4 regions of the Caballeronia sp. LZ062 genome follow, and region 1 is predicted to be linked to each of the others. Evidence: predicted binding sites of a transcription regulator. Region 1 holds the regulator's gene; each other region holds the start of a gene.
What was found. Region 1 encodes FliA, which starts transcription of late flagellar genes. Its sites were predicted from a motif close to CTAAAGTTTNNNNNNNNNNNGCCGNTA; they were not measured.
Positions count from the first base shown of each region.

Region 2: the regulator FliA is predicted to act here: its motif matches at 1,669-1,695, upstream of motA (flagellar motor stator protein MotA).
Region 3: the regulator FliA is predicted to act here: its motif matches at 4,674-4,700, upstream of motA (flagellar motor stator protein MotA).
Region 4: the regulator FliA is predicted to act here: its motif matches at 3,133-3,159, upstream of flgM (flagellar biosynthesis anti-sigma factor FlgM).

Region 1 covers NZ_JARTWB010000002.1:2,677,569-2,685,572, forward strand. Annotated here, with positions in the region: gene P9239_RS18545 (thiamine pyrophosphate-binding protein) at 1-1,299, opposite strand, end outside; gene flhF (flagellar biosynthesis protein FlhF) at 1,580-3,319, shown strand; gene P9239_RS18555 (MinD/ParA family protein) at 3,312-4,229, shown strand; gene P9239_RS18560 (RNA polymerase sigma factor FliA) at 4,250-4,981, shown strand; gene P9239_RS18565 (GGDEF domain-containing protein) at 5,224-6,306, opposite strand; gene P9239_RS18570 (very short patch repair endonuclease) at 6,919-7,308, shown strand; gene P9239_RS18575 (DNA cytosine methyltransferase) at 7,332-8,004, shown strand, end outside.
Region 2 covers NZ_JARTWB010000002.1:2,375,103-2,383,106, reverse strand. Annotated here, with positions in the region: gene P9239_RS17180 (glycosyltransferase family 4 protein) at 1-634, opposite strand, end outside; gene flhD (flagellar transcriptional regulator FlhD) at 1,253-1,564, shown strand; gene motA (flagellar motor stator protein MotA) at 1,756-2,616, shown strand; gene motB (flagellar motor protein MotB) at 2,654-3,643, shown strand; gene P9239_RS17160 (response regulator) at 3,744-4,121, shown strand; gene cheA (chemotaxis protein CheA) at 4,177-6,447, shown strand; gene cheW (chemotaxis protein CheW) at 6,475-6,993, shown strand; gene P9239_RS17145 (methyl-accepting chemotaxis protein) at 7,045-8,004, shown strand, end outside.
Region 3 covers NZ_JARTWB010000001.1:23,486-31,489, forward strand. Annotated here, with positions in the region: gene P9239_RS00080 (efflux RND transporter permease subunit) at 1-170, opposite strand, end outside; gene P9239_RS00085 (DUF4148 domain-containing protein) at 404-649, opposite strand; gene P9239_RS00090 (DUF4148 domain-containing protein) at 800-1,069, opposite strand; gene P9239_RS00095 (Nramp family divalent metal transporter) at 1,339-2,670, shown strand; gene motB (flagellar motor protein MotB) at 2,693-3,676, opposite strand; gene motA (flagellar motor stator protein MotA) at 3,707-4,576, opposite strand; gene P9239_RS00110 (helix-turn-helix transcriptional regulator) at 4,811-5,647, shown strand; gene P9239_RS00115 (hypothetical protein) at 5,773-6,045, shown strand; gene P9239_RS00120 (hypothetical protein) at 6,123-6,290, opposite strand; gene P9239_RS00125 (MFS transporter) at 6,361-7,797, opposite strand; gene P9239_RS00130 (MFS transporter) at 7,901-8,004, opposite strand, start outside.
Region 4 covers NZ_JARTWB010000003.1:43,368-51,371, reverse strand. Annotated here, with positions in the region: gene P9239_RS20410 (PAS domain-containing protein) at 1-297, opposite strand, end outside; gene P9239_RS20405 (methyl-accepting chemotaxis protein) at 840-2,324, shown strand; gene P9239_RS20400 (response regulator) at 2,578-3,015, shown strand; gene flgM (flagellar biosynthesis anti-sigma factor FlgM) at 3,190-3,483, shown strand; gene P9239_RS20390 (GntR family transcriptional regulator) at 4,567-5,289, shown strand; gene P9239_RS20385 (MFS transporter) at 5,349-6,650, shown strand; gene P9239_RS20380 (amidohydrolase family protein) at 6,700-7,584, shown strand; gene P9239_RS20375 (gluconate:H+ symporter) at 7,663-8,004, shown strand, end outside.

The sequences.
Region 1 (8,004 bases):
CGCGATCGCGGCCGGCACGCCGTAACCCATCGCGCCGCTCGTCGGGGCGACCTGCGAGCGGAAGTGCCGGTACGCGTAATGCCGATGCAGCCACGTCGCGTAATTCCCCGCGCCGTTCGTCAGAATGGCATCGGCGGGCAGACGCTCCGAGAGCGTGCGCATGAGCTCGCCTAACTGAACGTCACCGAGCATCGGGCGCGGCTTGCGCCATTCCAGATACGCGGCGTGCGCGGCTTCGGCGCTTCCGGTCCAGGGAATCTCGGCAGGTGGTTCCAATAAAGCCAGAAACGACGCGATCTCCGGCATCCCCGATACGATCGGCAGATCCGCGCTATAGACGCGCCCCAATTCCTCCGCGCCCTGATGAACGTGGATGAGCGTCTGCTTGGTCTTCGGGATCTCGAGCAGCGTGTAGCCGCCCGTCGTCGATTCGCCCATGCGCGGGCCGAGCACGAAGAGCACGTCGGCGTCGCGCACGCGGGCGGCCAGCGCCGGATTGATGCCGAGGCCCACATCGCCCGCGTAATTCGGATGCTCGTTGTTTAGCGTGTCCTGGAAGCGAAACGCGCAGCCCGCCGGCAGTTTCCATCGTTCGATGAAGCGGGCGAAGTCCTGCGTGGCCGCTTCGGTCCAGCCGCTGCCGCCCGCGATCACGAACGGCTTTTTCGCATTCGAAAGCAGGTCGCGCAGCCGCTCCATCTGCGCGGGCGCGGGCGACGCGGCAACGCGCTGGTAATGCGGCGCGGGCGGCACGGCTTCGCACGCTTCGGTCAGCATGTCCTCCGGCAGCGCGAGCACGACCGGCCCGGGGCGTCCCGCCGTCGCCACGTGAAAGGCGTGACTCATGTACTCCGGCACGCGGCGCGGATCGTCGATCTGCGCGACCCACTTCGCCATCTGCCCGAACATGCGGCGATAGTCGATCTCCTGAAACGCCTCGCGATCCATATGGTCGCGCGCGCATTGGCCGATGAGCAGGATCATCGGCGTCGAGTCCTGATACGCGGTGTGCACGCCGATGGACGCGTGCGTCGCGCCCGGCCCGCGCGTCACGATGGCGACGCCCGGACGTCCAGTCAGCTTGCCGACCGCTTCGGCCATGTTCGCCGCGCCCGCCTCGTGACGGCACACGATGGTCTGGATCTGCGCGGTCTCGTCGTGCAGTGAATCGAGGACGGCAAGAAAGCTCTCGCCCGGCACGCAAAACACGCGCTCGACGCCGTGATGCACGAGCGCATCCACGACAAGGCGCGCGCCGGTGGTCTGACTGGAATGGGCGGGGGAAACGTCGGAGGTCATGCGGTCAAGTCTCCTGTTGGCACTGGGCGTTTGGCCCCACAGCTTACGCCGCCACAACGCCCCGTGTCCGCCGATAAGCGGAATCTTTTCCCGTCCCGACGCAGCCGCGAGCTTCCGGCGTCGTCCATCAGTCGAAATACCCCTGTTTCTCACCCTTTATCCCGCAATAGGCGATAGGGCTTCTTCGCAATAATGGCTTCACTGAAAAGCGGACGCCCTAAGTCATCCGGCAGCGCCCGCCTCGCAAAGATCGCAGTCTCATACCTCATCGGGGGCAAGTTTGAACATTCGTAAATTCATTGGCGCGAATAGCCGCGACGCACTGCGCCAGGTTCGTGAAGCCCTCGGCCCCGATGCCGTCGTGTTGTCGAACCGCACGCTGGACGACGGTTCCGTCGAGATCATGGGCGTCGCGGACTACGATCTCGCATCCATTTCGCCCGCTGCGCACGAACAGGCGCCCGCCGCATTCCCGAGCGCCACGCCGCGCGCCGCGCTCGCGCAAGCCGCAGCCGCCGTGGCCGCGAAGCAATCCGCCGCGAATCCGTATGCGAGCGGCGACGTGTTTTCCTCGGTGTTCGGCGCGAATCCGGAAGCGGAAGCCGATATCGCGGATCATGACGCCGCACGCGAAACGCACGCCGACGAAGCGCCGCGCACGATGGCCGATTCCAATCCGTGGCTCATCGAGCACGCGCGACGCATCGCCGAGCAGGCCGCGACGCCGTCGAATCGTCCGCTGACGGCATCCGCCGCAATCGCTCGCGGTCTTGGCGTGCCGGTGGCGCCGAAGGCCGCAGCGGAGAAAGCTGCGCAAAAGCCGCAAGAGACGCAACGCGCGACACGTCAGCCCGCGCAGTCGAAAATCGACACGCCCGAGTGGGCGCGCGAAGCCGCGCAAGTCGCCGCTCGCCGCGCCGCGCACAAGATCAACGCAGGCGCGCCGCAAGCCGAGGCAGCGCCTGACAATGCGGTCGATGGCCTGCCCGCCAACGCGGCGGCCGTCGTCACGGAAGCAATCCGCCAACGCATGGAGCAAGTCGTCAACGAAACGGTGATGCACGAGCTTTCCTCCATGCGCGAGATGATGGAAGAGCACTTCTCCGGTCTCCTCTGGGGCGAGCGCCAGCGCCGCAGCCCGGGCAACGCCGGCCTCACCAAGCGCCTCTTCGCCGCCGGTTTCTCGGCGCAACTCGTGCGCATGGTTGTCGACAACATGCCCGAGATGGAAAGCGCCGAGCACGCCATGGAATGGGTGCAGCAGGTGCTCGAATCGAACCTGCCGGTCATGGCGAACGAAGACGCGCTCATGGAACGCGGCGGCGTCTTCGCGCTGATGGGCCCGACGGGCGTCGGCAAGACCACGACCACCGCGAAGCTCGCCGCGCGCTGCGTGATGCGCTTCGGCGCGAGCAAGGTCGCGCTGCTCACCACCGACAGCTACCGGATCGGCGCGCACGAGCAACTGCGCATCTTCGGCAAGATTCTGGGCGTGTCGGTTCACGCGGTGAAGGACGCCGCCGACCTGCAGCTCGCGCTCTCGGAACTGCGCAACAAGCACATCGTGCTGATCGACACCATCGGCATGAGCCAGCGCGATCGCATGGTGTCCGACCAGATTTCGATGCTCTGCGGCGCGGGTCATCCGGTGCAGCGCCTGTTGCTGCTCAACGCGACGAGCCACGGCGACACGCTCAACGAAGTGGTGCAGGCCTACAAGAGCGCGGCCGATCAGCCGCCGCTCGCGGGCTGCATCCTGACCAAGCTCGACGAAGCAACGAATCTCGGCGGCGTGCTCGATACCGTCATCCGCTACAAGCTGCCGGTGCATTACGTGTCGACCGGGCAGAAGGTGCCGGAGAACCTGTACGTCGCGACAAAGCGTTTTCTGATCAAAAGCGCGTTCTGCATTCCGCGCGAGGGCTCGCCGTTCGTGCCGCAGGACGACGAAGTGCCGGCACTGCTGTCCGCTCTGTCCGCGCGCGCCACCACCGAACTGCATGAGGTCCGCTTTGGATAAGTTCGTGCTCGACCAGGCTGAAGGCCTGAGAAGGCTGCTCACGCGTGGCGGTTCGCGCGTGGTGGCGGTGGCGGGTGGACCGGCGGGCATCGGCTGTACGTCGGCGGTCGTGAATCTGGGCGCGGCGCTGTCCGTGCATGGCAAGGACGTGCTCGTGATCGACGAGCGCCAGAACGCGGGATCGGTGACGCGCATGACTGGGATGTCCGGCGCGGGCGCGCTCGCCGCGGTCATGTCGGGCCGCGAGGCGCTGCAAGACGCCGTGACGCGCACGCCGTTCGGCTTCTCGCTGATCGCCGCGCCGCGCGACGAACGCATCAGCCACGACGTTGCGCAGTGCCGAGCGCTGCTCGACGGACCGGCGGACATCGTGCTGATCGACGCGCAACTCGATCGATACGGCGCGCTCTCGTCGCTCGCGGCGCAGGCGCATGACTTTCTCATCGTGACGCGGGTGGCCGCGTCCGCGATCACCGAGGCGTATGCGTGCATCAAGCGTCTGCACTACGCCCATGCGATCGGCCAGTTCCGCGTGCTCGTCAATCACGTGCAGAACCCGGCTGACGCGGCGGTCGCGTTCGACAACCTGTCGGGCGTCGCGAGCCGGTATCTGGCCGTGTCGCTCGTGCAGGCAGGGTATGTGTCCGAGGATGCGCGCGTCACTCGGGCGAAGGAGCTCTCGCGCTGTGCGGTGGAAGCGTTCCCGGCGACAGCCGCGGCGCGCGACTACCGGCAGATTGCGGCGGAGCTTCTGCATTGGCCGATGCGTCCCGCGCCGTCTGAGCGCGAGACGCAGGTCCGGAATGACGCGCGGTTTTCGGTTGGCGAGGCTGACAAGGGCGGACGGGACACGGGGCGCATGGCGTCGATGTTTTCCAGTCATGCATTGACCAGTACGGCGTCGATGTGATCAAGATTAAGGTGACTCAGATGTACAACGCCCAAGGCAAACTCTCACAGTCGGACGTTCTGACGAAATATGCGCCGCTCGTTCGACGGCTGGGACTTCAGCTCGTCGCCAAGATGCCGGCGAGCGTCGACCTCGACGACCTGATTCAGGCCGGCATGATCGGCCTTCTGGATGCGGCGAGCCGCTACAAGGAAGATCAGGGTGCGCAATTCGAAACCTACGCGAGCCAGCGCATTCGCGGCGCGATGCTCGACGAACTGCGCGCCAACGACTGGCTGCCGCGCAGCATGCGCAAGACGTCGCGCGAAGTGGAATCGGCGGTGCACAAGGTCGAGCAGAACCTCGGCCGCGCCGCGAGCGAGACCGAGATTGCCGAGCACATGAAGCTGCCGCTCGACGAGTATCAGTCGATGCTGCAAGACCTGCACGGCAGCCAGCTGATCTATTACGAAGACTTCGACCGCTCCGCCGACGACGAGCCGTTCCTCGACCGCTATTGCGTCGACCGTTCGGACCCGCTGTCCGCGCTGCTCGACGACAGCCTGCGCGGCGCGTTGATCGAAGCCATCGACAAGCTGCCGGAACGCGAGAAGCTCCTGATGAGCCTCTACTACGAACGCGGCCTGAACCTGCGCGAAATCGGCGCGGTGATGGAAGTGAGCGAATCGCGCGTGTGTCAGCTGCATAGCCAGGCGGTCGCGCGTCTGCGCGCCAAGCTGCGCGAGCAGTCGTGGACGAGCGTCGAGGCGTGACGCGCTAGCCGGCCTCGAAGTCTCGCGCTTCGGCGAACACCGTTTTGCCGATGCCGAGGCTTTTCGCGCGATACATGGCGCGGTCGGCGGCGCGCAGCACGGCGTGGATGTCGGCGGGACGCGTTAGCCGGCCTCGAAGTCTCGCGCTTCGGCGAACACCGTTTTGCCGATGCCGAGGCTTTTCGCGCGATACATGGCGCGGTCGGCGGCGCGCAGCACGGCGTGGATGTCGGCGTGACGCGCTAGCCGGCCTCGAAGTCTCGCGCTTCGGCAAACACTGTTTTGCCGATGCCGAGGCTTTTCGCGCGATACATGGCGCGGTCGGCGGCGCGCAGCACGGCGTGGATGTCGGCGTGACGCGCGTCGGCGGTGCTCGACAGCATGCACGCGCCGATGCTCGCGGAGACCGAGACGGCCCGCCCTTCCACCGACGTGATGGACGCGAGCGCGGCGTGAATGCCTTCGGTGATGGCGAGCACGGCGGAGCGGTTCTGCGCATGATGCGCGAGCACCACGAACTCGTCGCCGCCGAGGCGCGCCACGGTGTCGCTATTGGGCATGCGGCGGGCGAGCACGTCGGCGAACTGCTGCAACAGCAAGTCGCCAATGGCGTGGCCGTAGGTATCGTTGACTTCCTTGAAGCCGTCGAGGTCGATCAGAAGCAGCGCGGTGTCCTGCGCTGCGGCCTCCATCGTGCGATTGACGATGTGTTCGAGCGCGTAGCGGTTGGCGAGGCCGGTGAGCGGATCGGTCGATGCCTGGCGCGCGAGATGGCGATTGGCATTGCCGAGACGATCGACGAGCACGGTCAGGTACACCGATGCCGCCAGCACGCTCAGCGCGAGCCCGAGCGCAGCGGACAGGTTCGCGTTCCACCACGGTTGCCACAGCGCGAGTGCGGCGATCACGGAGATGGCCGTCGCGCTCGAGACGGCGAGCGTGCGCTTGCCGTAGCGGCAGCCGGAGCCGATCAAAAACCAGAACACCACCCACAGGAGCGGCAGCGCGCTGTCGCCGCCAGCGGCGAGCGCCGCGCCGACGAGCGCCTGATCGGCGATCGTCGTGATCATGAGCCGCTTCGTCGATGGCGACGCCATGCGGCTGACGATGAGCAGCGTGACCGCACCGTACAACACATAGAGCCCGACGATTTGCGCAACCAGCGACGCATCGCGCGACGGAAAGCGCCACGCATAGCAAGCGTAGGCGAGGAGAACGACGGCGCCCAGCACGACGCGCAGCGTGGCTTGTTCGCGTTCGGGATGCCGAAGCGCCGCCCACGCGAAGGCATGAGGCCAGCGTGGCGGGTGGTGGGCGTGCTGCATGTGAACCCCTGGTTTTTTCTTTTGCTTTGTGCTCGCGCGGCCGCGATGGACGCGGTTGGCCGTAGGGTTAACGGCAGAGTGCGTGCGGGGCTTGAGTTTCGTGGGGGGATTGTCGTTGATGCGACAGATGTGCGACTTGGCGCGCCCGGCTGGGATCGAACCAGCAACCCCTGCCTACGGAGAAGTCGCGACGAACTGCGAGGTCGTCGGCTGCGAGGCAGGCTGCGTTACCTTTGAGCCTCGGTGGAGGAAAGGCCGACAGGTTAGAACGATTAAACATCGCAGGTAGCCTGTTTAAACGCCGACTTCGACATCACCTTGCTTGTTGTGGGCTATGGTTCGGCTCATACCGACGCGACAATGCAACTCTACGACTTTCGCTCGGCCGCGTTAACTCCGGCACCGGGCAAATTGATGGCCTGTCATTTGCTTACTCACAGGACTCAACGCCCCGTCTCAATTAGTGCTGGGCACCCTGGGCTGTTCCCACATAGCGTTATTAAGTGCTGCGCTCCTGTCGGGTTGTCCTCGACGGACCGGCCGGACACTCGCTGGTGACTTCGCAACCCCAAGATGGTAGACACTCGGACTCCCGCTCAGCGCAGCAAGATCATGCGCGCCGTTCGCACAAAGAACACAGGGCCGGAACTGCTCGTGCGAAGGACGCTGCACCGACTGGGATATCGGTATCGTTTGCACGTTAAGGAGCTTTCGGGATCGCCGGACATAGTGTTCGCCGGCAGAAAAAAGCTAATCTTTGTGCACGGTTGCTATTGGCATGGTCACTTCTGCAAGAAAGGCGCTCTTCCGAAGTCCGGTCTTCAGTACTGGGCCCCCAAGATCGGAGCTAACCGGCTGCGGGACGAAGCAAATATTCGTTCGTTGACGGCTGATGGATGGGCGGTTTTGACGCTGTGGCAGTGCGAACTCAACGATGCAAACTGGTTAGAGACGAAGCTTATCTCCTTCCTCGGAGCCCCGAAAATTCGATCGACAACTTGACCGCAATCCGGTAGGATTCCGTCTTGGATATTTCGCTTGAACAGGGGAAGAGATTGACGATGAGCCGACCATTAGGTATTGATTTGTTCGCGGGTGCTGGCGGCCTATCGCTCGGGTTCGAACAAGCAGGCTTTGACGTAGTCGCTGCCGTCGAGATCGACCCGATTCATGCCGCGGTCCATGAGTTCAACTTCCCTCACTGTGCTGTGATCCCGCAAAGCGTCGAGCATCTTACGGGTTCGCAAATCCGGAGTGCTGCCGGCATCGGCAAGCGGAAGATCGACGTAGTCTTTGGAGGCGCTCCTTGCCAAGGGTTCTCGCTTATTGGGCAACGCGCTCTCGACGATCCGCGCAACGCACTCGTCCGACACTTTGTTCGCCTCGTACGTGAATTGGACGCTGAGACATTCGTTTTCGAGAACGTCAAAGGCATCACGGTGGGGAAACATGCACAGTTCCTTCAGGAGCTAATCGACGAATTCTCGAGCATCGGCTATGAGATTCGCCTTCCTTGGCGAATCCTCAATGCAGCGCACTTCGGCGCGCCGCAACATCGTGAACGTCTCATCCTGATGGGGTGCAAGAGAGGTCGAAATCTTCCGACCTATCCGGAGCCAATGTTCCGCCCCGCTGGCTCGCGTGCTGATTTACCCACGCTTCCTGAGGGGCCGTCTTGCTACGACGCACTGGAAGATA
Region 2 (8,004 bases), 300 kb from region 1:
GGTCGACCTTGTCCACCTTCGCCGCGATCTTCAGCGGCAGACCGCTTTGCGCCGCGATCTTGATGGCGAGATCCGCGCGCTTTTCCGGGCAAATGCGGCCAAGAAACGCGAGATATTCGGGCTTTTTGTGCGGCTGCGGCGTCAGCAAATCGTCCGGCAGCCCGTGATAAACCGTGTTGAGCCAATTGGCCTGGGGCAGCGGCCCGCGCTGATTGTCCGAGATCGAAACGACGTTCGCCTTCGTGAACGTGTTGAAGATCGGCTGCAATTCCGGCAAGTCCAGACGGCCGTGCAGCGTCGTCACGAACGGCGTGTCCAGTTGCGTGAACAGCGGGAACGGCATGTAGTCGAGGTGAAAGTGCAGCACGTCGAACTCGTGCGCGCGGCGGCGGACCGTTTCGAGCAGCAGCATGTGCGGCGCGAGCGGATCGCGGATCGTGGGATCGAGTCGCAGGGCGCGCGGCCAGGCCGCATCGAGCGTCGCGCGGGTTTGCGAATCGCCGCTTGCGAACAAGGTTACATCGTGGCCGAGGTCGACGAGCGCGTCCGTGAGGTAGGACACCACGCGCTCAGTGCCGCCGTAAAACTTCGGGGGAACTGCTTCGTGCAACGGTGCAATTTGTGCGATTCGCATAACGTGACTCTCCTGAGTGGCCCGTCGCGGCGCGGTCGGCGCCGGTTGCGGGTCATGCAAGCTGTTGTGTGGGCAGCGCAGGCTCGGGTCGAGCATGGCGCGCTGCCAGTCGGGCGGGCTGCGGTGTGTCGCTGACGCCGCCCAAAGATCGATCCGGCTCTCGACCGGGTTATCCCTTACGTTCATTATCGGGATCGAGAGCGGCATTTCACGTCATTTTTCAATCGCTTAACCTTGTTACAGCGCGAAACACCGGCTGTTACGAAGTCAGAAATTGCAGCCAAGCGGTCGAAGGGGACCATTCCGGCAGGTAATGCGAGCGGCGAGGCACCCCATAGCAGGCCGCGTGCCCGGCGCTGGCTAAAGTCCGGGATGCCGCTGCCGATAACAGCGTTTGTCGCCGCGCAGGGGCCACGGCCTCGCATGTACGAATTCTTCCTACAGAAATTCGGGCGAAACGCCGTCGTCGCGTCGGCAGGTCTGTCCGATAGTCGCGCCCGGCGCATTGCGGGAGAATCGCCCGACATCACGAGCGGGGCCGGAAGTGTCGCCAGCAGGCGTATTCGGGCAAACGTTTCCCGCCAGGCCTGACCAGCCACGCAACGACTCGGGGGAAAGATGACGGCCACTACCATGAGCACGCTCGCGGAAATTCGCGAGGTGAATCTGTCGTACGTGCTGCTCGCGCAGCGGCTGCTTCAGGAAGACCGCGTTACGGCGATGCATCGGCTCGGTTTGTCCGAGCAAGTGGCCGCTCTCGTGTCGTCGCTGACACTCGCGCAGGCGGTGAAGGTCGCGGCGTCGAGCCATGTGCTGTGCCGCTTTCGTTTCGACGACCACACGATCCTCGCTTCGCTCTCCGACAAGGACAAGAGCCCGGCGCTCGCGGCGATGCTGCTCGCCGACGCGCCCGTCGAACAGATCGGCTGAGGGCGCCGCCCCCGCCCGAGCAAAGACGCAAAACGGCTCGCTCTCGCGACAAACAAGCCAGATTCGCTGCGAGCCGCACGTCGCCCCACGTCCCAAAGCCCCCGCCAAAGTTTTCCAGCCGGGTGCCGTAAACAGACATAACCGCGCATCGACGCCGGTCATTTCCGCATTCGAACCCTGAGGACCCGACAGTGCTGATTTTCGTTGGAACGCTCGTGACATTGCTGTCCGTTTTCGGCGGTTACGCGCTCGAAGGCGGCCATCTTGGCGCGCTCGTACAGCCGGTCGAAATCTTGATGATCGCCGGCGCGGGCATCGGGGCCTTCATACTCGGCAACGGCGTCAAGACGATCAAGTCGACGCTGCTCGTCATTCCCACGCTTTTCAAAGGCTCCAAGTACAACAAGGACGTGTACATGGAGCTGATGGGCCTGCTCTACGTGCTGCTCGCGAAGGCGCGCAAGGAAGGCACGCTCACGCTCGAATCCGACATCGAAGATCCGCACAAGAGCCCGATCTTCAGCCAGTACCCGAAGCTGCTCGCGGACCATCACATCGTCGAGTTCATGACCGACTATTTGCGGCTCATGGTCGGCGGCAACATGAATGCGTTCGAAATCGAAAGTCTCATGGACGAAGAGATCGAGACGCACCACGTCGAAGGCGAAGCGCCCGCGCTGGCGCTGCAAAAGGTCGGCGACGCCATGCCCGCGTTCGGCATCGTCGCGGCGGTGATGGGCGTCGTGCACACGATGGCCTCTGCCGACCAGCCGCCCGCCATTCTGGGCGAGATGATCGCGCAGGCGCTCGTCGGCACGTTCCTCGGCATTCTGATTTCGTACGGCTTCATCGGACCGCTCGCGAGCGTCGCGGAGCAGCGCGTCGCCGAGCAGACGAAGATGTTCCAGTGCATCAAGGTGACGATTCTCGCGAGCCTGAACGGCTACGCGCCGGCAATTGCCGTCGAGTTCGGCCGCAAGGTGCTGTTCTCCACGGAGCGCCCGTCGTTCTCCGAACTCGAAGAGCACGTGCGCCGGGTGAAGGCGAAGTGACGCGCCTCGTTTTCGCGACCCCGACCGGAGCCCTGCGATGAGCAGCGAAAAAGACCGTCCCATCTTCATCAAGCGCATCGTGGCGGGCCGCAAGGGCCACCACGGCGGCGCATGGAAGCTGGCGTACGCGGACTTCATGACCGCGATGATGGCGTTCTTCCTGCTGATGTGGCTGCTCTCGTCGACTTCGCCCGTGCAGCGGCGCGGCATCGCGGAATACTTCAACATGCCGCTCAAGGCGGCGATGGTCGGCGGCAAGAGCGTCGGCATGGACAACAGCATCATCACCGGCGGCGGGCGCGACATTTCGAGCAACGATCCGGGCACGGCGCGCGGTTCCGACGGCACGACGCAATTCGCGCAGAGCCCGACCGCGAAAGCCGACGAGGAACTGCTGAAAGCCGCGCAGGGCGAGCTTGAGCGGCGCGAACAGGCGCGTCTTCACGACCTTCAGGTGAAGCTGATGGCCGCGCTCGAAGCCAATCCGACGCTGCATCAATTCAAGCAGCAGATTCGCATCGAATCGACACAGCAGGGCCTGCGCATCGAGATCGTGGATACGCAGAAGCGCCCGATGTTCGCGCTGTCCAGCAATAGCGTGCAGCCATACATGCGCGACATCCTGCGCGAAATCGGCCGGACGCTGAACGACGTGCCGAACCGCATCGTGGTGCAGGGCCATACCGACGCCGTGAAGTACGCGGGCGGCGAGAAGGGCTACAGCAACTGGGAACTGTCCGCGGACCGCGCGAACGCGTCGCGGCGCGAACTGGTCGCGGGCGGCATGGACGAAGCCAAAGTGCTGCGCGTGCTCGGCCTCGCGTCCACGCAAAACCTGAACAAGCAAAACCCGCTCGATCCCGAGAACCGGCGCATCAGCATCATCGTGCTGAATCACCGCGCGGAAGCGTCGATGCTGCGCGACGACGGCGGCTCGGCCGCCACGCTCGACAACGCGACGGACGACTTCTCGCCCGGTGCGAAGCCGCTTTTGGGCCGGATCGTGCCCGGCGCGTCGAAGCAATAAGCAAGTGCCGCGCAAATCCGCATAAAAAACGCTCAAGACTCCACACGTTTGCGCCGTCATCCGGACAAGAGGCAGCGACGCGCAGACCCAAAGGCGACACATGATCAAGAACATTCTGGCAATCGACGATTCCGCAGCCATGCGGCAGATCCTCTCCGCCACGCTGACGACGGCGGGCTACGAGGTGACGGTGGCGTCCGACGGCAACGAAGGGCTCGAATGGGCGCTCGCGGAGCGTTTCGATCTCGTGCTCACGGATCAGCACATGCCGCAAAAGAGCGGCCTCGACCTGATCGCGGAGCTGCGCGCGAACCACGCCTACCGCGCGACGCCGATTCTCGTGCTGACCACGGAAGACGGCGAGCCGTTCAAGGAAGCGGCGCGCGCAGCGGGCGCGACGGGCTGGATCGAGAAACCGCTCGATCCGGACCTGCTGACCGAAGTGGTCGCCGCGCTCTCCGAAGATACGCAGCACTGAAGCGAACAGCCAAAGCCAAGATAACTCGCGCGCACGCGCCGACGGTGAATCAAGCATGACACTCGACATTACCCAGTTCTATCAAACCTTCTTCGACGAAGCGGATGAACTGCTCGCGCAGATGGAGCAACTGCTGCTCGTCCTGGATATCGCGAATCCGGACCCCGAAGATCTCGCGGCCATCTTCCGCGCCGCGCATTCGATCAAGGGCGGCGCCGCGACGTTCGGTTTCACCGCGCTCACCGAGACGACGCACATTCTCGAATCGCTGCTGGATCGCGCGCGCAACAACGAGCTTGTGCTTCGCCGCGACATGATCGACACGTTCCTCGCGACGAAGGACGTGCTCTCGGACCAGCTCGCCGCGTATCGCGCGAGCGCCGAGCCGGATGCGGCCGCCGCCGCCGCGATCTGCGCGAAGCTCGAACGCCTGAAGAACGAAGACGCCGCGCCGGCGAGCGCGCCTGTCGTCGAGGAGCCGGTCACGCTGCCGGTCGTCGGCGAAGTGGACGTGACGCCGGCCTACGAAGGCCCGAACGCGCCGCCCGCGCACGTGATCGCGCAAGCCGCCGAAGCCATCGAGGACGACGGCAACTGGGACGGCGCCTTCGAAGTCACCGACGGCGCAACGAATGCAACGAATGCGGGAACCGCGGCCGGCACGCCGGCGGCGGAAGCAGGACCCCACCTGAAAATTACGCTACGGGGGGTGGGCGAGAAGGACCTGGCGACCTTGACCGAGGAGCTGGGGAACCTGGGCAGTATCGTCGGAGAGAAAAAGACCGACGCCGAACTCGTGCTCTGGCTCGATTCGGACGTCTCATCCGACGACATCGTGGCCGTGTGCTGCTTCGTGATCGACGAATCGCAAATCACGATCGGCCGCGGCGACGCGCATCACATTGCGCCGTCGGCAGCGCCCGAGCCGGCGCAGGTCAAGCAACACACGCTACAGGCAGAGCCGCCCGTATCGCAGGCGCAGGAAGCGCCCGCATCCGCGGCGCAGCACAAAGAAGAAGCGGCGAAGGCGGCGGCGAATGCGGAAACGCAAGCTGCTGCCGCCATCCCGTCACGCGACACGCAAGCGAAGGCCGCCACGGGCGACGCCGAGAAGAAAGCGCGCCCGGCCGCAGCAGCATCGGCGGAAGGCAGCTCCATTCGCGTCGGCGTGGAGAAGGTCGATCAGCTCATCAACCTGGTCGGCGAACTGGTCATCACGCAGGCGATGCTCGCCGAAACCACGAGCACGTTCGATCCTGCATTGCACGACCGTCTTTTCAACGGCATGGCGCAGCTCGAGCGCAACGCGCGCGACCTGCAAGAGGCCGTCATGTCCATCCGCATGATGCCGATGGATTACGTATTCAGCCGCTTCCCGCGACTCGTCCGCGATATCGCGGGCAAGCTCGGCAAGGACGTGGAACTCGTCACGTTCGGTCAGGCGACCGAACTGGACAAGAGCCTGATCGAGCGCATCATCGATCCGCTCACGCACCTCGTGCGCAACTCGCTCGATCACGGCATCGAGACCGTGGAAGCGCGCCGCGCGGCGGGCAAGCCCGCGACCGGCCAGCTCGTGCTGTCGGCGGCGCATCACGGCGGCAACATCGTGATCGAAGTGAGCGACGACGGCGCCGGACTGCGCCGCGACAAGATTCTCGCGAAGGCGCAGAAGCAGGGCATGCAGGTTTCGGAATCGATGACCGACGAGGAAGTCTGGCAACTCATCTTCATGCCGGGCTTCTCGACCGCCGAACAGGTGACGGACATTTCCGGCCGCGGCGTCGGCATGGACGTGGTGAAGCGCAACATCCAGTCGATGGGCGGCCACGTCGAGATCATGTCGCGCCAGGGCGCGGGCACGACCACGAAGATCGTGCTGCCGCTCACGCTCGCCATTCTCGACGGCATGTCGGTGAAGGTCGGCAACGAAATCTTCATTTTGCCGCTCAACTTCGTGATGGAGTCGCTGCAACCGGTCGCCGAGGATATCTACACGGTCGCCAACGGCGAGCGCGTGGTGCGCGTGCGCGGCGAATATCTGCCGCTCATCGCGCTGCACCAGGTGTTTTCAGTCGAAGGTGCGCGCACGGAGCCGACGCAGGGCATCGTCACGATCCTGCAAACGGAAGGCCGCCGCATGGCCATGCTGATCGACGAACTCGTCGGCCAGCAGCAAGTGGTCGTGAAGAACCTCGAAACCAATTACCGCAAAGTGCACGGCATTTCGGCGGCGACGATTCTCGGCGACGGCAGCGTCGCGCTGATCGTCGACGTGGCCGCGCTCAACCGCGAATCGCGCGTGCAGCACTCGCACACCCATTAAACACATCGACCGAAACTGGGGTTTCTCATGGCAGACATCCAATCGATTCAAAACGCAACACTGTCGCGCCGCGATGCGCAGCACGCCGAAGCCGCCGGACAAGAGTTCCTCGTCTTCACGCTCGGCGCCGAAGAGTACGGCATCGACATCCTGAAAGTGCAGGAAATTCGCGGCTACGACAGCGTCACGCGCATCGCGAACGCGCCCGCGTTCATCAAGGGCGTGATCAATCTGCGCGGCATCATCGTGCCGATCGTGGATATGCGCATCAAGTTCAATCTCGGCCGCGTCGAGTACGACAACCAGACGGTCGTCATCATCCTGAACGTGGCGCATCGCGTGGTCGGCATGGTGGTGGACGGCGTGTCCGACGTGCTCACGCTGACGACGGATCAGGTCATGCCCGCGCCCGAATTCGGCGCGACGCTCACGTCGGAATATCTCACGGGCCTCGGCACGGTGGATGGCCGCATGCTGATTCTGATGGACATCGAGAAGCTCATGACCAGCCGCGAGATGGAGCTGATCGACTCGGTTGCCGCTTAAACAGGCGCGCAGAAGCACCAAGCACGCGTCGCGAGCCAAGGAAAGGAAGCCATGTTCAAAAAGTTGTCGATCCGCACGGCGCTCACGCTCGTCGGTCTGTTGTTCGTCGGTTGCGCGGCTGTCATCGGCGCGCTTTCGCTCGTCGGCCTGAATTCCGCGAGCGCCTCGCTCACGTCGCTCGCCGACGAGGACATGGTGGCGATGCGCGCGCTGACGGATACGTCGTCGTACTTGCTGCGCTCGCGCATCACGCTTGACCGCGTGCGGTCGCTCACCGAAGCGGGCAGCGCCGACGAAGCGAAGAAGGCGATGGAGCGCGGCCAGTTCCTGCTCGACAAGAGCTACGAGAACTGGAAGCTCTATCTGGACACCAAGAAGCCGATGCTGCCTCAAGCGACGCTCGACACGCTCGTCGCGCAGCACGACACGCTGATGAAGACCGGCGTCGAGCCCGAGTTCGCCGCGATGCGCGCGAACGACATGGCCGCGTATCACGCCATTGCCGACACGAAGATCAGCCCGATGTTCGTCTCGTTCGATCAGGCGGTGACGGCGGCGGTCGCGTTCCAGCAGAAGCACGCGGAGCAATCGCGCGCCAGCGCCGCCTCGCAGAACGCGACGCTGAGCGTGGTCATCGGCGGACTGCTCGCGCTTTCCGTGCTGCTCCTGATCGCCACGCGCTTCGCGTTGCGCAGCCTGATCGTGTTGCCGATCAACGACGCGGTGGACCACTTCGAGCGCATCTCGCGCGGCGATCTCACGAAGTCGGCGCACACGGACAGCACGAACGAAATCGGCCGTTTGTTCTCGGGCATCGAGCGCATGCGCACGAACCTGACCGCGATGGTCGGCGCGGTGCATCGCGGCGCGGAATCGATCGATGTCGGCGCGCATGAAATCGCGAGCGGCAACACGGATCTGTCGCAGCGCACGGAAGAGCAGGCGGCGTCGCTGCAAGAAACGGCTTCCAGCATGGAACAGCTCACGAGCACGGTGAAGCAGAACGCGGAC
Region 3 (8,004 bases), on a different contig from region 1:
TGCGACGACAAGCCCGTATACGTCCAGATGATGCTGACCACCGGAATGTCGATCTCGGGCAGCACGTCCACCGGCGTCGTCAAGAGGGCGAAGGGCGTGGCCAGCACGATCAGGATGGCCATGACGATGAACGTATAAGGGCGCTTCAGCGCAACGTTGACGATCCACATTGAGTCGTTGGGAGAGTGCGAGGAAAGGGCGCTGCGGTCGTGCTCTCAGCGCGCGTAGCGTTCCATGAAGCGTGGCGGGCGCGTTGCGTTCAGTGCCGCTATGGTAGTGGCCGCCCACCAACGACAATATGACGCGAAAATGGCGGTTGTGTCAGGTTCGCTGTCGAGGAGCGAACGTTCGTGTTTTAGTCTGAAGAAAGGGCGAACGCACGAAGCGATCGCCCTGGACGACCTCAGTCCTTAGGCGACTGTTGTGCTGAAGCCGAGCGGTACACGCTGGCCCCCGTATAGATGCCTTCGCGTTGATCGAGGAAACTGCCGGGATAGCGTTGATCGTCGACGCCGGGATAGTAGCCGGAGCGTTCGGCTCGTATCAGGTCGTCGAGAACCTGCTGACGGGTCAAGCTGTTTGGCTGCGCGGCGGCGGCGAGCGGCGCGAGCGCGAATACGACCAGGGCAATGTGCGTGACTGGCTTCATGGCGAACTCCTCATGCGAATGATGGACGGACGCAATTCCATTGCGCGTCCACGGCAGAGCGGCCGTGGACGGTCCATTGTAAGCACGGTCGTCCGCGAGGAATTCACCTGTTTGCGGGGGTTTTATCGAACGCCGCGAATGAACCCGCAGTTATTGCGGCGACGGCCTGTTGGACGTCGTATGGCCGGACGCCGACGTGCCGTCTGCCGATGCGCCGTATGCCGTGCCCGAATGCACGCGTGCTTCGGCTGCCTGGATGTCGTTGGGATAGAACGCATCGCGGGCGGACGGCTGATAACCGGCCTGCTCGACTTGCTGAAGATCCTGCTTGACCTGCTCGCGCGTGAGGCCTTCCTGAGCCAGCGCAGCGAGGGGGGTTGTGATGAGTGCGGCGGCGACAATGCGCATGACGAGTTTCATGGCGAACTCCTGGTACGGGTGAAACGGCGATCGCGGCATGCGGTCGGTGACGGTGACGAAAGCCGGCATGGCGTCTCTCGCCAGGACTGAATTGTATTTGTCGTACCGTGACGAGATGCTGGCGAGGACATGGCGTTTTCGTCAGCGGCGCGCGCGTGTCGGCTGCCTGAAAGACGGCGCAGCCAGTGATAGACTCGCCTGCGCGCGACGCCCGCCTGGCGGGAAAAGTCGCGACGCCTCGCTTCTTCATTGAAACCGGAAACGCTCAATTGCCGTTCAAGCTGCCGACCACCGCCACCGCTCCGTTCTGTCCATCCGAAGTCAAAGGCTCCGTCATTGTTGCGCCGGGTACGCCGCTCTGGAAAAAGCTGCTGCAATTCGCGGGGCCGGGGCTGCTCATCTCCATCGGCTACATGGACCCCGGCAACTGGGCGACGGATATCGAAGCCGGCTCGCGCTACGGCTATAGCCTGCTGTTCGTCGTTGTGCTGTCGAGCATCGCGGCGATGGTGCTGCAATGCCTCTCGATGCGCCTCGGCATCGTCACGGGCCGCGATCTCGCGCAGTTATCGCGTGAACGTTACGCAAAGCCCGTCGCCAATGCGCAGTGGATGCTCGCGGAGTTGTCGATCATCGCGTGCGATCTTGCCGAAGTGCTCGGCGGCGCGCTGGCGTTTCATCTGCTCTTCGGCTGCTCGCTGATGTGGGGCGTGATCCTCACGGCATTCGACACGCTCATCGTGCTCGGCCTGAAGGGCAAGAATTTCCGCGATCTGGAAGCGATCATGCTCGGGCTTATCGCGACGATCGGCGTGGGTTATATCGTGGAACTGGCGCTCGTCAAGCCGCACTGGCCGTCCGTCGCCGCGGGACTCGTGCCCTCGTTCAGCGTGCTGTCCGAGCGCGAACCGCTCTATCTCGCCATCGGCATTCTCGGCGCGACCGTGATGCCGCATAACCTTTATCTGCATTCGTCCATCGTGCAGACGCGAGTGGTCAGTCGCGAGCCGAAAGATATCGCATCGTCTATCAGGCTTTCGCGGCTCGATACGATAGCGTCTTTGATCCTTGCGCTTCTGATCAACGCGGCGATCCTTATTCTTGCCGCTTCCGCGTTTCATGCCACGGGGCACACGCAAGTCACTGAAATCGAAGACGCGTACAAGCTGCTTGCGCCCATCGTCGGCAGCGGACTCGCCGCGATTCTCTTCGCCGTGACGCTCTTCGCCTCGGGGCAAAGCTCGACGTTCACGGGAACCATCGCGGGGCAGGTCATCATGGAAGGCTTTCTGCGCCTGAAGATTCCGTGCTATCAGCGGCGCTTCATTACGCGGGCGCTTGCACTCGTGCCTGCACTGATCGGCGTCTATATGCTCGGCAACGGCGCGGTCGGCAAGCTGCTCGTCGCAAGTCAGGTCGTCTTGAGCCTGCAATTGCCGTTCGCGCTGTATCCGCTGATTCGCATGACAAGCGACCGCGCACTCATGGGCAGCTTCGCGAACGCTTCGCACACGAAGGTCATCGCGTGGCTGCTCTTCGTGGTGATCAGTGCCGCGAACATCTGGCTCGTCGTGCAAACCGCGACGGAGTGGTTCGCGTAAGCGCGAGGCTTACGCGAACACCTTACTTGACGACGGCAACCGGCGTATTCGATTTCGCCGCGACAGCAGCGGGAATCGCGGTATCGGCGGGCAAGGCCTGATCGACCGTCGTGCGTCCGCCATCGCGGAAGAACGCGAGTTCCGCAGCTTTGTTCAGCACGAGAATGCTGATACGCCGGTTCGTCGGCTCGTCGATGACATCCTTGTTGAGCGGCAGTGCGTCGGCGAGGCCCCGCACTTGCAGCACCTTTCCTTCGTTCATGCCGCCTGCGACCAGCGCGCGCCGCGCCGCGTTCGCACGCTCGCTCGACAACTCCCAGTTCGAATAGCCTTTCTGATTGCCGGAGTAGGGCACGGCATCCGTATGGCCCGCAATCGACACGCGATTGTCGACGTCGTTCAGCGATGCACCGATGTTCGACAGAATCGTCGTCACATAGCTTTCGAGCTTCGAGCTGCCCGATGCGAACATCGGGCGCTTCAGCGAATCGACGATCTCGATGCGCAAGCCCTCGCTCGTGATCGCAATGCGGATCTGGTCCTTGAACGCCCGCAATGCTGGCGTATTTTCGATCAGCGCCGTGAGCTTCTGCTTAAGTTGTTGCAGGCGCTGCATGTCGTCGACGGCGACGGCCGCGCGCGCGACGGAAGGCGGCACGGGCTGCGTCTGGCTCTTGTTGGCTTCGCCGGGGCGCGAGCTGGACAAATCCTTGCCGCCGCCGTTGATGACGCTCGTGTGCGCGGACGCGCCGCCTTCGTTGCCGAAGAGCGCGGAAAGCGGCGTGTTGAAGTATTGCTCGATGCCTTCCTTGTCGTACTTCGACGTGGAGCCGAGCAGCCACATCAACAGGAAGAAGGCCATCATCGCGGTCACGAAGTCGGCATAGGCGATCTTCCATGCGCCGCCGTGATGGCCGCCGTGGCCGCCGCCCTTCTTCTTGCGACGCACGACGACAGTGGGCGCGAGCACGGATTGCAACGGGTCGCGCGACGGTCTTTCAGCCATGAACGATGCTCCTTATTGTGCGGACGCGGATCAGGCCGACTTCGGCGACTTGGTGGCGCGCACGGCGTCGTCCAGTTCCTTGAAGCTCGGACGGTCCGCGGTGAAGAGCACCTTGCGGCCGAACTCGACGGCGACGGTCGGCGCGTAGCCGTTCATCGAAGCGAGCAGCACGGACTTCACGCACTGGAACGGCTTGGCTTCGGCGGCGCCCTTCGCGTTGAGCAGGTCCGCGACCGGGCCGATGAAGCCATACGCGAGCAGAATGCCGAGGAACGTGCCGACCAGCGCACCGGCGATCATCTCGCCGAGCACGGCGGGCGCGGCGCCGACCGAGCCCATCGTATGCACCACGCCCATCACCGCGGCGACGATGCCGAACGCGGGCAAGCCATCGGCCATCTTCTGAATGGCGTTCGCCGCAACCGCGCTTTCCGAGTGGTGCGTCTCCAGCTCTTCGTCCATCAGATCCTGCAATTCCAGCGCGTTCACGTTGCCCGCCGACATCATGCGCAGATAGTCCACGATGAAGTCGAGCAGGTGATGATCCGCCATCACGTGTTCGTACTTCTGGAAGACGGGGCTCGACTCGGGCGCGTCGACGTCGGCTTCGAGCGCCATCATCCCTTCCTTGCGGGCCTTTTGGAGCAGTTCGTAGAGCAGCGCGATCAGCGAGAGGTATTTCTCTTTGGTGTACCCGCCGCCTTTGAAGATCTTCGGCAGTGCCTGCAAGGTCTTCTTGAGCGTGGACGTCGGATTCGATACGACGAACGCACCGATGGCGGCGCCGAAGATACACAGCAATTCAAAAGGCTGAACGAGGGCCGCCAAGTGACCGCCGACCCCCATGAAGCTCCCGATGACGGAGCCGATGACGACCACCCATCCGATAACGACAAACATGATTTCTCCGCAAATGTCCGGGCGTTGCGAGCCGTGCGCGCTCGTCAATGAAACACGCACGGCTCGCAATGCATTGTCTGCATGATGCTGGGCTTTTTAACGGCGCGGTACACGCGGACATTAGGGTGGGGCACGCAAACATTTCAACGAGACGCGTCGCGAGGTAAAAGTTACGCGCCCGCTTTACGCCCGAGGTAATGGATTGCTGCTGTGCGCTTCGTCTACCATCGGCGCATGGACACGACATTGACGGAAGCGGCGCAGCGCGCGCCGACGCTTACGCCGGCCACGGTCGGCACGTTACTGCGCGAATGGCGTCAACGCAGGCGCATGAGCCAGCTCGATCTCGCGTGTATAGCGGACGTTTCGACGCGCCACTTGAGCTTTATCGAATCGGGGCGATCGGTGCCGAGCCGCGACATGCTGATCCGTCTTGCCGAGCAACTGGACGTGCCTTTGCGCGAGCGCAACGCGCTCTTCCTCGCAGCCGGCTATGCGCCGATGTATCGCGAGCGCGCGCTCGCCGACCCGCGACTCGAAGCCGCGCGGCGTGCCGTCGAGTTCGTGCTGAAAGGCCACGAGCCATATCCCGCGCTTGCCGTGGATCGCCACTGGACGATGATTGCAGCCAACGCTGCGCTGCAACCGCTCGTCGCATCGGCGGATGCGTCGTTGCTTGCGCCGCCGGTCAACGTGCTGCGCCTCTCGATGCATCCCCAAGGGCTCGCAAGCGTCATCGACAACTGGCACGAGTGGCGCGCGCATTTGCTCGCGCGGCTGCGTCGCCAGATCGAGGTGTCCGGCGACGTCACGCTCGCTGCATTGCTCGAAGAACTGGAAGCGTATCCTGCGCCGCCGCACGCAAGAGACGCCGAGCGCGGCGAAACCGATCTCGTGCTCGTGCCGCTGCGCCTGCGCACGGAACACGGTGTGTTGACGCTATTCAGCACGACCACGGTGTTCGGCACGCCCGTCGACATCACGCTGTCCGAACTGGCGATCGAAGCGTTTTTCCCCGCCGACGACGCCACCGCGCGCATACTGCATCAGGCGCACGGCGAGCGTCGCTGAACGTGCGGCGCGGAACCTGCCGCCGCTGCGCGAATCAATATTGAAAGGGAGAGCGACGCACGCGGCCTCGCGTGTCGGGTCGGTGCGATCGCGTCGGCTTTTTTCAACCAACGCAGAAGGCAGCCATGATTCAAACATTCGAACAATTGATCGGCGGCGAGCGCATGCAGTTTTGCGCCAGCATCGCGGAAGGCGGCGGGCCGCAGCGCGTCATCATCAGCCGGGCAGATTCGGCGGAATCGCTCGTGATCGTGCAGGCCGACGGCATCATCGGCACCATCCGCGCGGAAGTGGAAGCGCCCGATACGTTCGTCGCGGACGCGGTGCGCAAGGCGCAACAGGAAGCGTTGATCGAACGGGCGCTCGAAACCGGCGTCGTGCAAACCACGAGTCTGTAGCCTCATTCATATAACGATGCCCGCGCGGCTCGAAAGGCTGCGCGGGCATTGGCGTCATGCGGGCGCCGAACCGGCTGCTACATGCGCGGCTCGCCGTTCTTCGGGTCGGCCGGAACCAGCGGCATCGCGGAATCCGGGCCGTCCGGCATGTCGGGATCGTCCGGATTCGGCGCGGCGTCCGGGTCGAGCAGCTTGTCCGGGTCCGGTTCGACGGTTTCTTGCGGGGCCTGTGGCATGTTGGACATGATGCGCGTTCTCCTTGAAGTGACTTCGGTCCGTTCGCAACCTGTGTTCCCGGCGCGTTGAGCGATCACGCTATTTCGCTGCGCCTCGCGGCCGCTGCGCTGCTTCAGCGCTGTCCGCCGCCGCGCCGCTTTTCACGCCGCGCGCAATGATTGCCGCGCACGTCAGCACGCCCAGGGAAATCGCCGCCGACCAGCGCACGGCATCGACAATCTGCGCCGACGCCGCCACGCTTTCACCGTGGCCCGCCAACGCGCCGAATGCCGCCACGCCTATCGCGCCGGCCGCCTGCCGCGCGGTATTCAGCACCGCCGACGCTGTGCCCGCGCGCCGCTGACCGACGGTCCCCAGCAGCGCGGTCGTCATCGCGGGAACGGCTACGCCCATGCCGGACGGAATCAGCAGGAACGGCAGCAGCAGCGCGGCTGTCGGCGTGTGTGCATCGACGAAGACGAGCGCCCCGAAACCCGCCGCGTCGATGAGCGCGCCCGCGATCATCGGGCCGCGCGAACCGAAGCGTGCGACAACCGGACCGCTCGCCAGGTTCGACATCAGAAAGCCGCCCGTGAGTGGCAAAAACGCGAGTCCTGTCTGCAAGGGCGTGCGGCCGAGCACGCGCTGCAAGTAAAGGCTCAGCACGAACACGATTCCATAGTAGGTGAAGTTCACGCCGATGCCGAACAGCACCGCCGCGCTGAACGTGCGCTCGCCGAAAAGCGACAGCGGCAGCATCGGCGCGCGGCTTCGCCGTTCGACTGCGACGAAGGCGCCCGCCGCCGCGAGCGCGACCACGAACGCGCCGCAGGCCAGCGGATGCAGCACGCCGAGCGGCCGCGCTTCGATGACCGCGCCGACCAGTGCCGTGAGCGCCAAAATGGCGAGCACCTGGCCGCTCAAGTCGATGCCGCCGCCGCGCCCGTGCGACGGCGCCTTGTCCACCCACGCGAGCGTCGCCGCCATGCCGGCCGCGCAGATCGGCAGATTCACCCAGAAGATGCTGCGCCAGCCGAGGGCTTCGATCAGCAGTCCGCCGACGATCGGGCCCGCTGCAATCGACACCGCGCCCGCCGCTGTCCACAAGCCGACGGCGCGCGCCCGCACGCGCGGATCGTGGCCGCACGCGGCGTTGAGCAACGCGAGCGAATTCGGCAGCATCGCCGCCGCGCCGACGCCCTGAAGCGCGCGTGCCGCGATCAGTTGCGCCGCGTCGCGCGAAAAGGCGCACGCGAGCGAAGCGAGCGCGAACAGCGCGAGACCGATGATGAACAGTCGCCGCGCGCCGAGCCGGTCGCCGAGCGATCCGGCGGAGAGCATCAACGCGGCGAACGCGAGCGCGTAGGCGTCCACGGTCCATTGCAGACTCGCGACGCTCGCACCGAGATCATGTCCGATGCTCGCCAGCGCCACGTTGACGATGGACACGTCGAGCTGCGACACGACGAAGCCGACGCTCGTCGCTGCAACGACGCATAACTGACTGGAAGAGAGGTTCGAGTTCATGCCGCTCATCGTAGGCGCGTGGCGCGCGAGATGTTTCGGCATCGCATGAAATGAAAATGGCGCACGGCGAGAGCGTGCGCCATTGCTCGTCAGAGCCGGACGGTTGCGGCTTTTAGCGCGCGTCCTTGATGAAAAGCGCAGTGACCGCGCCGACGACGCACAGCGCGCCGACGTACAGCGCGGGCGCAGTCGGGCTCGATTTCATCATCAGCGAGA
Region 4 (8,004 bases), on a different contig from region 1:
ACCGGGCATCGATTCGTCCGCTACATGTTCGATCGCGCTGGCAACACGGCCCCCGGCGAGTGCTTGCCTTGCGGCGGACATGAGCCGGGCGCAGGCATCTTCGCGGGATGGCTCGGGAAGCCTGGCGCGAATGACGGACAGAAACGGCTCGGCGTCGAGATCGGCCGGTGGCCAGCCGAACTGCTGCATGAACCGCGTATTGGCCTGGACGATGGTCAGGTCTGTCCCGAGAACGGCACAGAACGCTGGATTCGCGTCCAGCAGTGCAAGCGTCAATGCGTGGTCGTGAGCGTGCATGCGTATGACTGGTACTCCAGAGTGCAACGATGGTCCGGACCGGACGGGTTCGAACGACCGTCAGGGCGTTGTCGCTCGCACTAACGATGCAGCCGGAAACGTCTTATTTTAGACGAAGGCGCAATACTCCGAATGCCGATCGTCGTGTGTCGACCAGCGCGCGAAACGGCTTCACGAACGCGATCTGCATGCGACGAGCGACCGCGATGTATTGGGGCCGGTTTGCTCGAGGCTCGCCATCTGCATCGGCGCATGCATGTGATGCGTCGCGAAAATCGTTCCCGTTCGTGGCTGGGCTCGCGTACCTAAAGAGTCGGCCTGCTGTGGCCGTTAAGAGGTCTGCAGCTTTTCAACGCGTCTCGCATCGACCGCGCAAAGCATGCAAATAGCAAGTGCGGCAACGCGCTCCGACGGACGTACGAAGGTGTCCAAACGTCGAGAGTGGCACTCCGGCGTGAAGCATCGATCTAACTATGAGCATTCGAAATTTGTCAGTATCAAGGAAGCTAGCACTCGCTTTCGGCACGGTCCTAGCTATTCTCGTGGTTCTCTCAGGGGTCAGTTACAGCAATCTCTCGCGGCTCACGCAAGCGATCGCGTGGAATGACCACTCCTACCAAGTCTTGCAGGCGGCCGACGAAGCGACGCTGTCGCTCGTCAACATGGAAACCGGGCTACGCGCGTTTGCCGTCAGCGCAGACGACGCAGTGCTCGCCCCGCTGAACGAGGGCAAGCAACGGTTTGCAGACCGCTTCGACGCATTGCGGTCCCTCACCGCCGACAACGCTCGGCAGCAAGAGCGCCTGAAAGTTCTCGGCGAACAGGAGCGGCAGTGGTACTCGACCGTTATCGAACCGATGATGGCGACCCGCCGTGCGGTCGCCGCCGGCAACGGTTCGCTGGACGACTTCGTCAAGAACTTCAAGTCGCAGTCCGGCAAGCCGCAAATGGACCAGATGCGTGCAACGCTCAAGGACTTTCGCGACGCGGAAGCGGTGCTGCTCGCTCAGCGCAACGAAGAAGTCCAGCATCTGCGCAGCGTGACGGTGACCATCCTCGTCGTCGGCACCTTGGTGGCCGTGGCGCTCGCTTCGATGCTGGGGCTGTGGCTGACCCGCGCCATCTGCGTGCCGTTGCGTCGCGCCGTAGAGGCGGCTGACGGTATCGCGAAGGGTGATCTGACCGCGCGGATCGACGCCGACAGCGCCGACGAGCCGGGCATGTTGCTGGCGGCGCTCGCTGCCATGCAAGCGAATCTCGTCAATCTGCTCACGCAGATCCGGACCAGCTCGGATTCCATCGGCACGGCGTCGAGCGAAGTGTCGGCCGGCAACACCGACTTGTCGCAACGCACCGAAGAGCAAGCGGCATCGCTCGAAGAGACGGCGTCCAGCCTCGCGCAACTGACGAGCACGGTGCAGCAAAGCGCGCAGAACGCGTCGCAAGGTGCGCATCTGGCGGAGAGTGCCGCAACGACCGCGCAGACGGGCGGGGATGTGGTCGGCCAGGTCGTGTCTACGATGTCGGAAATCTCGGACAGTTCCGCGCGTGTCGCCGAGATCATCGCGGTCATCGAAGGCATCTCGTTCCAGACGAACATTCTCGCGCTCAACGCGGCAGTGGAAGCCGCGCGCGCCGGCGAGCAGGGGCGGGGCTTCGCCGTGGTCGCCACGGAAGTGCGCACGCTTGCTCAACGAAGCGCCGCGGCGGCCAAGGAGATCAAGGCGCTCATCGAGACCTCGGTCGAAAAGGTCACGGCGGGTACGGAGCTCGTGGATCGCGCGGGGAACACCATGAAGGAAATCGTCACGTCGATTCACCGTGTCAACGACATCATGAGCGAGATTTCTGCCGCGACGACCGAACAAAGCCGGGGGATCGAAGAGATCAATCGGGCGGTTGCACAGATGGACGATGTAACGCAGCAAAACGCGGCGCTCGTCGAGCAAGCCGCGGCAGCGGCGACGTCGCTGGACGATCAGGCGCGCCGCCTCGGGCTCGCAGTGTCCGCTTTCAGGACGCATTGATGAAAGGAGCCGGCCGCATCTTTCCTGACAGGCCGGCCCGCCTAAAAGCAGGGGCGTTCGTGCCGATAACACGGTAGCCGAATGCAACCAGGCTTCCGTCAAGACTTGGCCCGCGATTAGGCGGGCCTTTTTCGTGGCGAGCAGGCAGCAAGCGCTGCTCGATGCTTTCGATGGCCGGCGCGCGCATCTGCCCATGCCGCGCACGACTTGTTTCCCGCACATTGCAGCACAGTAGAGAGAGAAGGATTCGCAGATGGAAAAGAAGGATATGCGTCTGCTGGTGGTCGATGACCTGACCACCATGCGCAGCTTGATTCGAAAGATGCTGAAGGCGATCGGTTATCCGATTATCGAGGAAGCAGTCGACGGCGTGACAGCACTCGAGAAGCTCAAAGCGCAGCGGTTCGACCTGGTCATCACTGACTGGAACATGCCGAACATGGACGGGCTTACGCTCCTGCAGGAGATTCGCCAGTCGGAAGAACTTGCAGACATTCCGGTGCTGATGGTGACCGCTGAAACCCGCCGCGAAAACGTCGTTGCGGCGATTCGCGCGGGGGCGAGCGGCTACGTGGTGAAGCCGTTTTCGGAGGCTGCGCTGGCCGACAAACTCGCCCAGATTGCACCGCTCCCCAAAAGCGAAGCACCGGTCGATCGCGGTGCGTCCGTGTTCGGCGCGGTCTTCAGTTGACCGCGCAACAGCCATTCACACTTTGTTTCAAACTGTTGCAATTTGCCTGGAGCCTTGCTGGGCAAGGCTTTCCGGCGGAAAGCGACGCTTCTGGCGCGGGTCGGGGCCGCTCGCATGGTAAAGGTTTCAACGCTGGCACCGTTAGAAGGAATACAAGCCACGAGGAACCCAAGCATGAAGATTCAGACGAGCAACAGCGCAGACACGTCGCGTGAAATTTCGGTCCGGCGCGCAGTTCGTAGCGCCGACATTGCCAGCACGGACAAGCAGGAACAAACCGTCACCGGAGCGAGTTCGGCGGTGCATGTGTCGTCGACTGCCGCGTTAGCGTCGGGCCCATCGGATATCGATACAACCAAGGTCGAGTCCATCAAGGCTGCGCTCAAAAGCGGCACCTACACGATCGATTCGGCGGCTGTGGCGGACGGCATGCTGAACACCGCACGAGAACTCCTGCGGGCGGCCTGAGCCTCTCGTAACCGAGAGTGATGCAGCGGCACGGTGAACGTCGCCGCTGTCTTCGCGGACTTTCGAACACTTCACGGACGGGATGCGGTCGCGGCCGGCACAGCGGATGGTGCGAGTTCTTGCGCTGTGTCGTCGGAACGGCGGCCTTTATTGCCACGGTGCGCAGACGGTCGTTTGGCCAATGCGCCAGTGCCGAGGTCATGCTCGGTACGCTCGCCGATACCTTCCTCGCGATCTCCAACGGGCGTCGGTCGCGGACCAGCCGAGCGGCTCGGCGCCGGATTCGTCAGCTCGCCATCGTGCGAAGTGTCCGGCCGCGTTTCGTCGATTAGCGATGAAGGCGAGCGTCAGACAGGAGGCGCTGTCGTTCGCGGAGCTTCTGATTCTGGTCTTGCTGCTCGACAGATGTACAGTCAGGTTTTGACGCCCAGCGATGGCCTGCGGCCTTGGCCCGCGCAGGGAAAGAGTTCGCTTATGGGCCGACACCGACGGATTCGGTCGCAGCCGTCTACGCAGTGGCAACGAGTCGGTCGATCACGGGCCTAGCGGCTTCATCACGCATCTACTTCGTCGATTCGTTCACCGGCGGCGAAATGGCTGCGTAGCGCGCCTGAAACACCTCATCGATGACGACGGAGGCGGTGCGTACATGCAACGGCGCGCCGTAAGGAACGGTACTGCAATAAGGATCGCGCAGTCATAGCCGTCGACTCCGCGTTGGGTCACGTCTCTGCGCTACAAACAATGCTTCTCAAGCATTGCGTCTGCCTGTTCGATCCGGCGTGCGAAGGCTGCCGAAGCGCTGATGCGATTTCGGCAAGCTCTTGCGTATAGCCCCAAAGCCCATACAGCCGAGTCCCTAACGTTAGACCTGTTCGTATCCGGTGTTGTCCAGGTCGCGCTCGTTTCCACTACATCAAGAGCGTCCGCTGTGCATTCCGCGCCCTCGCGACGTACGCCATCACGCAAGCATCCCTCGCCATCATCGTCCCGCTGACCCGCATCGACCATGTGCAGGGTTATCCCCCATCGGCCGGCCCATCAAAACATGTAATCATATATATGAATTTCATGGAGACGATCATGCAGGCGGATGGCCGATTGCCCCGTTATCAGCGGTTGCGCGACGAAATGGTGGCCCTGATCGCGGCGCGTCATTGGCGCCCCGGCGAAGCCATCCCCACCGAGCAAGCACTCGCGCAAAGCTACGGTCTCGCCGTCGGCACGGTCAGAAAGGCCGTCGATCTGCTTGTCGCAGAAGGTCTCCTCGAACGGTTCCAGGGAAGGGGGACGTTCGTCCGTCGCGCAAATTTCGACGGTTCGCTGTTTCGTTTCTTTCGCTTTCAAACGCGACAAGGCGAACGGCGCATCCCGGAGAGCCGGATACTGCGCCGCGAGGTCGTCGACGCGCCCTCCGCGGTGGCGGCGACACTGCAAATATCGCGCACCGCACGCGTGATTCAAATGTCCCGTGTGCGGCTGATCGACGGCGTACCGATGCTTGCCGAAGAAATCTGGCTTCCCTACGCCCGCTTTGCCGCGTTCGCGAAGATGGATCTGCAGGACATCGGCGACCTCCTTTACCCCGTCTACGAGACACAGTGCAATCAGATTGTCGCGTCCGCCACGGAAACGCTGACGGTCGAAGCCATCGACGCACGGCACGCAAGGCTCCTGAAAATGCAGCCGGGTGCGCCCGCCGTCGTGATCGAGCGTCTTGCGCTCGGCTACGACCGGCAGCCGCTGGAGTGGCGCCGTTCGCGTGGTCCCGCCAGCGAATTCATCTATCAAGCGGAGATCCGCTAGTGATCGAACGCTAACGGCAACGCGTTGTTGTGCACACAAACCGGCGACGGAGAGACGGCATGTTCAACTGGTTCAAGGAAATATCGGGCAATGAACGCAGGACGTTCTGGGCATGCTTCGGCGGATGGGCGCTAGACTCGCTCGACGTGCAGATGTTCAGCCTCGTGATTCCGGCGATCATCACGGAGTGGTCGATCAGCCGTACGCAAGCAGGGCTGGTCAGTGGCGTCACGCTGGTTGCATCGGCGCTGGGCGGATGGATCGCCGGCATGCTGTCGGACCGGTTCGGACGCGTGAGGACGCTGCAATGGACGGTCGCGATCTTCTCCGTGTTCACCTTCCTGTGCGCGTTCGCGCAGAACTATCCGCAATTCCTCGTGCTGAAGACACTGCAGGGTTTCGGCTTTGGCGGCGAGTGGGCGGCAGGCGCAGTGCTGATGGCCGAGACTATCCGCAACGAACATCGCGGCAAGGCAATGGGCAGTGTGCAGAGCGCATGGTCCGTTGGCTGGGGCGCAGCGGTGTTGCTCTATGCGCTGATGTTTTCGCTGGTGCCCGCAGCCACGGCGTGGCGCGTGATGTTTGCAATCGGCATCATTCCCGCGCTTCTGATTCTCTATGTCCGACGCGGCGTGCAGGAGCCGGGCACGTCGGTGCAAGCCATGCAGTCGGCACGCGACGCGCGAGTGCGCCGCAATGCGGACCAACCCGCCGTGGCCGGCATCTTCTCGACGCAGATGCTTCGCATGACGTTGATTGGCGCACTGCTCGGCGTCGGCGCGCACGGCGGTTATTACGCGCTGATGACGTGGTTGCCGACGTTCCTGAAGAGCGAGCGCCATCTGTCCGTGCTCGGTACCGGCGGTTATCTCGCCGTGGTGATCGTTGCGTTCTTTTGCGGATGCCTCGTCAGCGCCCAGTTGCTGGATCGGATCGGTCGGCGAAAAACCATCCTCACATTCGCGATCTGCTGCGTGATCACGGTGGTCGCGTATCTGTTTCTTCCGCTCGGCAATACCGCGATGCTGTTCTTCGGCTTTCCGCTGGGCTTCTTCGCGGCGGGCATTCCCGCGAGCATGGGCGCGCTTTTCAACGAACTGTATCCCCGCGGGATGCGCGGCACGGGAGTCGGGTTCTGCTACAACTTCGGCCGCGTCGTATCGGCGGGATTTCCCGTGCTCGTCGGGCATATGTCCGCGAACATGTCGCTTGGCACGGCAATCGGCATCGATGCAGGGCTCGCTTACACGGTCGTCGTGCTGTCGGTGCTCATGCTGCCGGAGACTCGCGGCCGCGTACTCGGCGAAGCCGCGCCCGATACGGAGGGCGCACGTCCGCTCGCTCACGCTTCGAGGCATTGACGAATGGCATTCGAGCGCGGACTGGAAGATATCGATGGAGAAATACGCAATGCCCTCTGAGTCGGGGACAGACGTGAGCCGTCGAGAAGATGCGCATCGTCGTACGGAGGCCGCATCGATCGATACCCATGCTCATGTGTTCAGGCGCGGTCTTCCGCTCGCCGAGCATCGACGCTATGCGCCGGATTACGACTCGCCCTTGCATGCTTATCTCGCCCAACTGGATGCGCATCGCATTGCACGCGGCGTGCTCGTGCAGCCCAGCTTCCTCGGCACCGATTGCAGCTATCTGCTGGATGCGCTGGGTCGTGCGCGCGACAGGCTGCGTGGCGTTGCTGTAATCGCGCGTGACTGCGAACTCGAGACGCTGACTGAGATGTCCGAAGCGGGCATCGTGGGAATCCGGCTGAATCTGATCGGACACGCCGACTACGCGCTCGATCACTGGGTGAGCGCCCCCACGCTCGCTCATGTTCGGGCACTCGCATGGCACGTCGAAGTGCACGCGGAGGCAGCGAGGCTGCACGGCATCGTCGCGCCGCTCCTGGACGCAGGAGTCAATGTCGTCGTCGATCATTTCGGCAGGCCGGATCCCGCCCTCGGTGCGAGCGATCCAGGCTTTCGCCGCCTTCTCGAAGTTGCGCGATCACAGCGTGTGTGGGTCAAGGTATCCGGGGCATATCGCAACTGGCCGGATCACAGCGTTATTGATGAGGCTCGCGAAGCCTTCGATCTCTTGAAGGAAGCGTTCGGAGTGCATCGCCTGATGTGGGGTAGCGACTGGCCTCATACGCAGTTCGAGAACGCGGAGCACATGTCGAGATCGCTGGACCTGTTGCATGCGCTGCTACCGAGCCGCGAAGAGCGGGACGTCGTCCTGGCGCACACGCCAACAAGCCTCTACATGTTCGACGAACAGGCCGCGCAAACCTGAGCGCCGATGCTGCACGCGCTGCCTATGCTCCATCCGAAGGCACGCGCTGCAGAGTACTTAAAACCAAAGATACACGTCATGACTCATCTGGATATTGATCTGTTGCTGACCGCGCTCTTCAGCGTGTTAGTGCTTGTCGCGCTCATCGTGTCGCGCATCAAGATGCATCCGCTGCTCGCTTTGCTCGTCGTTTCCATCGGCGTGGGATTCGCAACCGGCATGGAGCCGGGCAGCATCGTCAAGCACCTGACCAACGGCGCGGGAAAGACGTTGGGCGCGGTGGGGATCGTCATCGCTTTGGGTGCGATGCTCGGCAAGATCCTTGCCGATGCGGGTATCACCGAGCAGATCGCCGAAGCCATTCTGAGGCGCGCCTCGGACCGGATGATCCCGTGGGCCATGACGCTCGTGGCCTTCGTC